Regions from separate parts of the Streptomyces sp. NPDC005302 genome, predicted to be linked through region 2. Evidence: riboswitches for the same ligand, from Rfam matches in the RefSeq annotation. Region 2 holds a riboswitch; the other holds the start of a gene.

Region 1 (4,023 bases), on a different contig from region 2:
TTCGCGAACAAATCACGACGAACTCATCCAATACACCTGCGGTACCGGTGAGAACGTGCGTCAACACCTCGACCGGGCCATGAAACCAGCTTATGCGGCGAACGTCCTCCGCCGGGGGACGCCGTCGCGCGCTCCTTTCCGTCACGGCGGGGCGGCACGGGCCTCCCGCGACCGGTGCCGAGGAGCGCCCGGTACGTGCGGAACGGGTGCCGCCGGACGACCGGGAAGGCGCCGCGCGACGGCCGGGCGGCGGGCGGCCGTTCAGTGACCTGCCTGGTAGAAGGGCCGGACCTGGGCGCGCATCCAGTCGCCCACCGGGTCCTGTGTGACGTCGAGCAGCACCAGGTTCACCGGGATGTTCATCGGGACGCGGCCGAGGGCCCGGCCGAGGGCGTCGAGCGGGAGGGTGCGGGCCTCGCCCTCCCACAGGGAGAGTTCGACGCCGACGAACATGACCGGGGCGTCGCCCTCGATGCTGGCCAGACAGCGGCGGGCGCTCACGACGACGCCGGTCCCGGCGAACTCCGCCGAGGCCGCGGCGAGGAAGTCCACCGGATCCTCCTGCCAGTCGGGCTCGAACAGCCGCACCCTGCCGCCGCTCGCCGGTCCGTCCAGCGCGGTCCGTCCGGCCCGGCACAGCTCGGCGACGGCGATCGGCGGCAGGGGCACACCGACCACGCCGTCCGGGTTCACCGCGATACCGACCTGTGGCGGGAGTCCGCGCGCGAACTCCGCGGCGGGCGCGATGGTGAACGCCATGTGGCCGCCGGTGACCTGCCGGAACTGCTCCTCGGAGCTGAAGACGGGCACGTACACCTGTCCTTCGAGCTCCATCGTCGGCAGATCGAGCGGGCCGCTGTCGGGGCCGCCGCCGCTGGGCAGCGGCACCCAGACGAAGCTGCGGCCGAGCACCTCGACGATGCGGGCGCCGGCCGAAGCCGCTCCGCCCATACCGAGGGCCGCGGACAGCACCTCCTCCAGCTCGTTGCCGGGCCAGCCGCCGTGCGGATGGGGGTGTGCCTGTGCCGGGAAGTCCATCTGTCTCTACCGCCTGCTTCGAACCACTGTTCCGGCTGGAAAGGTTAATGGGACGCTCCGGCCGGTCAGTGGCCGAAGTCGATCCTGCGCAGCACGTCCGCCGCCTCCCGGTCGAGAAGGACCGCTGAGCCGCACCCCTCGGGAAGGTTCCCGCGCTCCACGGAACGCAACAGCCGGGCGACCGCGCCGCGGTGGCGCGCGAACGCGTAGCGCGAGACGCCCCGGCCCCGCGCGCGCTGGCCGTCCAGCGCGGTGTCCGCCGCGACGTCGAGCAGCACCAGGTGCAGTGCGCCGCCCCGGCGGCGGGCCTCCCGGGCGAGCCAGCGGCGCACCCAGGCCTGGGTGCCGCAGTCGTGCACGACGACTCCGCCCGCTCCGCGCAGCGCCCGGCGCAGCCCGGCGTAGTGCGCGAGGCGGACCAAGGGGCGGTACACCGCGTACGGCAGCAGTCGGGCCATCCGGCCGTCCCAGCGGTCGCGGGTGTCCTGCGAGTCGACGCGCTCGCCCTCGACGGCCCGGCGCATCAGCGTCGACTTGCCGCTGCCGGGCAGTCCGGTGACCACGACGAGGTCGCGGGTGCCGAAGCGCAGGCCGTGCGGGCTGTGCCCCGCGCGGTCCCTGAGATCCCGGACGACGGCCGCCGGGAACGGGCCGCACGCCTCCCGGGCCGGTGCGCCTGGCTGCTCGGGCAGCGCGAGACCCGAGGTCGTCGCGTACACCGTGGTCCTGTTCACCGTGGCCGTCCTCCCCTTGGATGTGGAGTCCCATCCCCGTCGAGTGTAAAGAGAAGGTAATGCGCGGCGCTTCCCGTTTCGGTGAGCGGACTGCCACAGCACGGTTACAGATGCGGACTGCCCTGATCGGACGGGGCGTGCAATGATGGCCGCGCCAACTGCATACCGGCCGCTTGAATCCGCGCGGGAGAGTCCTGGGTACGTGTACCCGGGCGCCGAAGGAGCAAGTCCCTCCCTTGAATCTCTCAGGCCCCGTTACCGCGCGGGCGAGGCACATCTGAAAAGCGGGCCGCTCTCCGGTGGCTCCACCCAAGGTGCAAATCAGGACCACCGTTTCGCGGGGTCGTGATGAACCTCTCAGGTTCCGATGACAGATGGGGAGGAACGACCTCGCCGTCATGCCTTGGGAGCCCCACCGATGAGCAGCAACACCCCCCGTCTCACCGCGCTCGACGCCCTGCACCGCTCGCTGGGCGCGACGATGACCGACTTCGCCGGCTGGGACATGCCGCTGCGCTACGGCTCGGAGCGCGACGAGCACCTCGCCGTCCGCACGAAGGCCGGGCTCTTCGACCTCTCGCACATGGGCGAGATCACCGTCACCGGCCCGCAGGCGGCCGAACTCCTCGCCTTCGCGCTGGTCGGCAACATCGCCACCGTGGGCGTGGGCCGCGCCCGCTACACGATGATCTGCCAGGAGGACGGCGGCATCCTGGACGACCTGATCGTCTACCGGCTGGCCGAGCACGAGTTCATGGTGGTGGCGAACGCCTCCAACGCCCAGGTCGTGCTGGACGCGCTGACCGGGCGCTCCGCCGGTTTCGACGCGGTCGTGCGCGACGACCGTGACGCGTACGCACTGATCGCCGTGCAGGGCCCCGAGTCCCCCGGCATCCTCGCGTCGCTGACCGACGCGGACCTGGACGGCCTGAAGTACTACGCGGGTCTGCCGGGCACCGTCGCCGGCGTCCCGGCGCTGATCGCCCGTACCGGCTACACGGGCGAGGACGGTTTCGAGCTGTTCGTCGCGCCCGCCGACGCCGAGAAGGTGTGGCAGGCGCTGACCGACGCGGGCACTCCCGTCGGACTCATCCCGTGCGGTCTGTCCTGCCGCGACACGCTGCGCCTGGAGGCGGGCATGCCGCTGTACGGGCACGAGCTGACCACCTCGCTGACCCCCTTCGACGCCGGCCTCGGGCGGGTCGTGAAGTTCGAGAAGGAGGGCGACTTCGTGGGCCGCGCCGCGCTCCAGGAGGCCGCCGAGCGTGCCGAGCAGAACCCGCCGCGGGTCCTGGTCGGCCTGATCGCCGAGGGGCGTCGCGTGCCGCGCGCCGGGTACCCGGTCGTCGCCGGCGGACAGGTCGTCGGCGAGATCACCTCCGGCGCCCCCTCGCCCACGCTGGGCAAGCCGATCGCGATGGCGTACGTCGACGCCGCGCACGCCGCGCCGGGCAGCACCGGTGTCGGTGTGGACATCCGGGGCACCCACGAGCCCTACGAGGTCGTGGCGCTGCCCTTCTACAAGCGCCGGAAGTGACACTGGTCCGCACGTGGGCCGTGACACCGGTCCGCACCGGCGGGCCGTGACACCGGTCGGCCGTGCGGGCCGCACATGACGGGCCGCAACGGACCACGGGCCACCCGGCCCGGCGGGCACCGACGGCACTCCCGGGCGGGCTCGTCCGGACGACCGACTCCCCCTTTCATCAGCACTCCCCCGCGTACAGGAGAATTCAGGCCATGAGCAACCCCCAGCAGCTCCGCTACAGCAAGGAGCACGAGTGGCTGTCCGTCGCCGAGGACGGCGTCGCGACCGTGGGCATCACCGAGTTCGCGGCCAACGCGCTCGGCGATGTCGTCTACGCCCAGCTTCCCGAGGTCGGTGAAACGGTGACCGCGGGCGAGTCCTGCGGCGAGCTGGAGTCGACCAAGTCGGTCAGCGACCTGTACTCCCCCGTGGGCGGCGAGGTCGTCGAGGCGAACCAGGACGTGGTGGACGACCCGTCGCTGGTGAACTCGGCCCCCTTCGAGGGCGGCTGGCTGTTCAAGGTCCGCGTCGCCGACGAGCCCGAGGACCTGATGTCCGCCGACGAGTACGCCGCCTTCACCGCCGGCTGAGGAGTCCCCGCATGTCGCTTCTGAACACCCCCCTGCACGAGCTGGACCCGGACGTCGCGGCCGCCGTCGACGCCGAGCTGCACCGCCAGCAGTCCACCCTGGAGATGATCGCCTCGGAGAACTTCGCTCCGGT
Region 2 (4,023 bases):
CCTGGGCGCAGATGTCGGCGACGTGCTCCTCGAACACACCGTGCGTCGAGGGGTAGGTGATCATCAGCACCGACAGCTCGTCGCGGTACTGCTCGATCTTGGCACGCAGGTCCTCGACGTCGATCTCGCCGTCGTCGGCCGTCTTCACGACGACGACCTTCATGCCCGCCATCACGGCGCTCGCGGCGTTGGTGCCGTGCGCGGAGGAGGGGATGAGGCAGATCGTGCGCTGGTCGTCGCCATTGGCGCGGTGATAGCCGCGGACGGCCAGCAGACCGGCCAGCTCGCCCTGCGAACCGGCGTTGGGCTGCAGCGACACCTTGTCGTAGCCCGTGACCTCGGCGAGCTGGTCCTCCAGCTCGTGGATGAGCGTGAGGTAGCCCTGGGCCTGCTCGGCGGGCGCGAAGGGGTGCAGCTGCCCGAACTCGGGCCAGGTGACCGGCTCCATCTCGGTGGTCGCGTTGAGCTTCATCGTGCAGGAGCCCAGTGGGATCATGCCGCGGTCGAGCGCGTAGTCGCGGTCGGAGAGCCTGCGCAGGTAACGCAGCATCGCGGTCTCGGAACGGTGCTGGTGGAACACGGGGTGGGCGAGGTACTCGTCACCGCGCAGCTGAGCGGCCGGCAGGGTGTCCTCCGCGCTCGCGTCCAGCGCCTCGACGTCGCCGTCGACACCGAACGCGCTCCACACGGCCGCGAGCTGCGCGCGCGTGGTCGTCTCGTCACATGAGATCGACACGTGGTCGGCGTCCACGCCGTGGAAGTTGACGCCGAGGTCGCGGGCACGCTCCACGACGGCGGCGGCGCGGCCCGGGACCCGCACGGTGAGGGTGTCGAAGTACGCGCCGTGCACGACCTCGACGCCGCCGGCGGTGAGCCCGGCGGCCAGAACCGTGGCGTAACGGTGGGTGCGCCGCGCGATGGTCCGCAGGCCGTCGGGGCCGTGGTAGACGGCGTACATGCCGGCCATCACGGCGAGGAGCACCTGGGCCGTGCAGATGTTGCTCGTCGCCTTCTCGCGACGGATGTGCTGCTCACGCGTCTGCAGAGCGAGGCGGTACGCCTTGTGCCCGTCGGCGTCCACGGACACACCGACCAGACGGCCGGGGAGGCTGCGGGCGAACTTCTCGCGCACCGCCATGTAGCCGGCGTGCGGTCCGCCGAAGCCCATCGGGACACCGAAACGCTGCGTCGTGCCGACGGCGATGTCCGCGTCGAGCTCGCCGGGCGAGGTGAGCAGCGTGAGGGCGAGGAGATCGGCGGCGACGGTGACGACAGCACCCAGCGCGTGCGCCTGCTCGATCAGCGGCTTGATGTCGCGTACGGCACCGGAGGCGCCCGGGTACTGGACCAGCACGCCGTTGATCTCGCGCCCGGCCAGGTCGGCCGGGATGCCGTCGCCGAGGTCGGCGACGACGACCTCGACGCCGGTCGGCTCGGCGCGGGTCTCGATGACCGCGATCGTCTGCGGCAGCGCGTCCGCGTCGACCAGGAAGAGGCCCTTCTTGTTCTTGCCCATCCGGCGGGACAGCGCCATCGCCTCGGCGGCGGCGGTGCCCTCGTCGAGCAGCGAGGCGCCCGAGGTCGGCAGACCGGTCAGCTCGGCGACGACGGTCTGGAAGTTCAGCAGGGCCTCGAGACGGCCCTGGGAGATCTCCGGCTGGTACGGCGTGTACGCCGTGTACCAGGCAGGGTTCTCCATGACGTTGCGCAGGATCACGGGCGGCGTGAACGTGCCGTAGTAACCGAGGCCGATCATCGAGCCGAGCACCTGGTTGCGGTCCGCGAGGGAACGCAGCTCGGCGAGCACCTCGGACTCGGTGCGCGCGGCCGGCAGCTTCAGCGCCTCGGCGTTCTTGATCACGTCCGGCACCGCGGCGGCCGTCAGCTCGTCGAGCGAGCCGTATCCGACCTGCGCGAGCATCTTGGCCCGGGCTTCGGAGTCGGGCCCGATGTGGCGCTGCTCGAAGGGGATTCCCTGTTCGAGCTCGGAGAGCGGAATGCGATGGGCGGTCATTGCGGAGGCCTCCTGGTCTGACGCGACCTTCGAGGGGTACCCCGGCACGGGTACCCCGACGGCCTCCCCCTCTGTCATCTCAACCTGAGAGCTTCACCGGTCCGTCCACTGACGTCCCGGCTTTCACCGTCGGTGAGGGCGGAGGCCATCGACACCCGCCCTGCTTTCCAGAGTGACCTCGTCCGTGCGGTACGTGGGCCTGAGAGATTCCGGGGAGGAGTTGCTCCTTCGGCGCCTCCGGTGAAGTCTGGAGGACTCTCCCGCACGGGATCAGCAGCCGTTGGCCAGCCTACCAGCGGGGACAAGACACCCGCCTTCGAGTGGCCGCCCGCCCGAATGTGCTCTTTTGTAGTGCTTACGGATGTACTGCTTACGGATGAGTTTGCGACCACGTGGAGGGACCGTGCAGACCGACATCGATCCGCGCAACCTGATCGGCCGCAAGGCGTTCGACCGCAAGGGCACCAAGATCGGCACCATCGACGAGGTCTACCTCGACGACGCGACCGGGGTCCCGGAATGGGCGGCCATACGCACCGGCCTGTTCAGCAGGGACGCGTTCGTTCCCCTGGAACCCAGTGAGGTCGTCGAGGGGACCCTGCGCATTCCCTTCGACCGGGCCCTGATCAAGGACGCCCCCGACTTCGGCGTCGGCCGGCACCTCTCCCCCGAGCAGGAGCTCCAGCTCTACCACCACTACGGGCTCGACGTGGCGTCCCCTGCTCCGCCGCCGGACCGTGACTTCGGCCGGCTCGCCGGATCCGAGGACACCTGATCCCCGGGGCCCTGGACCACCCGGGCCGCCGGGTCGGACTCCGGCGCCCCTGCCTCTGACGCCCATGGCTCCACGTCCGCCGGCGTCGGCCCGGACTCCTCGGGTCTCCGCTCCACCAGGGGCAGCGGATCCGCCGGCTCCAGTCGCGGATCGTCCGTCCGGAAGGTCCGCACCCGGCCCGGCTCCGAGTACGGCGTCTCGAACCGCACCGTGACCCGCCCCAGACCGCTTCCCTGCACCCATCCGTACCCGAACTCGGCATGCCGGACGTCGTGCCCCGCGGACCACCGCCGCTCCGCGGGCGGTTCCTTCCCGCCCGCGGGACCCGTGTCCGGCTCCGCCCGGGCCCGCTCCGCCGCCGACGGCTCCGCCGCTGCCACCGCCGCTGCCACCGCCTCGGCCTGCGCCTGCGCCTGGGCCTGCGCGAACAAGTCCTCCTGCGTGTAGTCGGCGAGCCCGGAGACACCGACCCCGAGCAGCCGCACACCCCCGGTCGTGTCCACGCCCTCCAGGAGCCGCGCGGCGGCCTCCTGGACGACCGCGGGGTCGTCCGTGGGCCCCCGCAGCGTCTCGGACCGGGTCAGCGTCGAGAAGTCGTACCGGCGCACCTTCAGCACGATGGTCCGCCCCGACAGCCCGGCCCCGCGCAGCCGCCGCACACAGCGGTCCGCGAGCCGCTGCACCTCCAGGCCGACGCGGACCCGGTCGTGGATGTCCACGTCGTAGGTGTCCTCGACCGAGACCGACTTGGTCTCCCGGTCGGACACCACAGGCCGGTCGTCGCGCGCCAGCGCCATCGCGAACAGCGCGTGCCCATGCGCCTTGCCCAGCAGCCGTACGAGCTCGTCCTCGCCCGCCTCGGCGATCTCCCCGACCGTGGTGATCCCGGCCCGCCGCAGATGGTCCCCGGTCGCCGGCCCGACGCCCGGCAGCGTCCGCACGGACATCGGCCCCAGCAGCTCGCGCTCGGTGCCCGGGTCGATCAGCACCAGACCGTCGGGCTTCGCCTGCTCCGAGGCGATCTTCGCCAGCATCTTGGAGGCGGCGAGCCCCACCGATCCGGTGAGCCCCGTGACAGCTCTGATGTCCGCCCGCAGCTTCGCCCCCGCCAGCCGCGCCGAGCGCTCGTCCCAGGCCGTTCCGCCCGCCTCCAGGTCCACGAACGCCTCGTCCAGGCTCAGCGGCTCCACCAGCGGCGACAGGGCCCGCAGCAGGCCCATCACCTGGTCGCTGA

What was found. Region 2 has a riboswitch for glycine ahead of gcvP (aminomethyl-transferring glycine dehydrogenase). Riboswitches for the same ligand answer to the same signal wherever they lie in the genome.
Region 1: it holds a riboswitch for glycine, as region 2 does, so the genes downstream of both, gcvT (glycine cleavage system aminomethyltransferase GcvT) here and gcvP (aminomethyl-transferring glycine dehydrogenase) in region 2, are expected to answer to the same signal.

Annotation. Positions count from the first base shown of each region.
Region 1 is NZ_JBEXGN010000009.1:40,633-44,655, reverse strand. It holds gene ABZT74_RS15660 (enhanced serine sensitivity protein SseB) at 262-1,038, opposite strand; gene ABZT74_RS15655 (AAA family ATPase) at 1,104-1,772, opposite strand; glycine riboswitch at 1,947-2,043, shown strand; gene gcvT (glycine cleavage system aminomethyltransferase GcvT) at 2,191-3,309, shown strand; gene gcvH (glycine cleavage system protein GcvH) at 3,513-3,890, shown strand; gene glyA (serine hydroxymethyltransferase) at 3,902-4,023, shown strand, end outside.
Region 2 is NZ_JBEXGN010000022.1:127,329-131,351, forward strand. It holds gene gcvP (aminomethyl-transferring glycine dehydrogenase) at 1-2,014, opposite strand, end outside; glycine riboswitch at 2,192-2,287, opposite strand; gene ABZT74_RS28045 (PRC-barrel domain-containing protein) at 2,418-2,789, shown strand; gene ABZT74_RS28050 (DNA polymerase IV) at 2,711-4,023, opposite strand, start outside.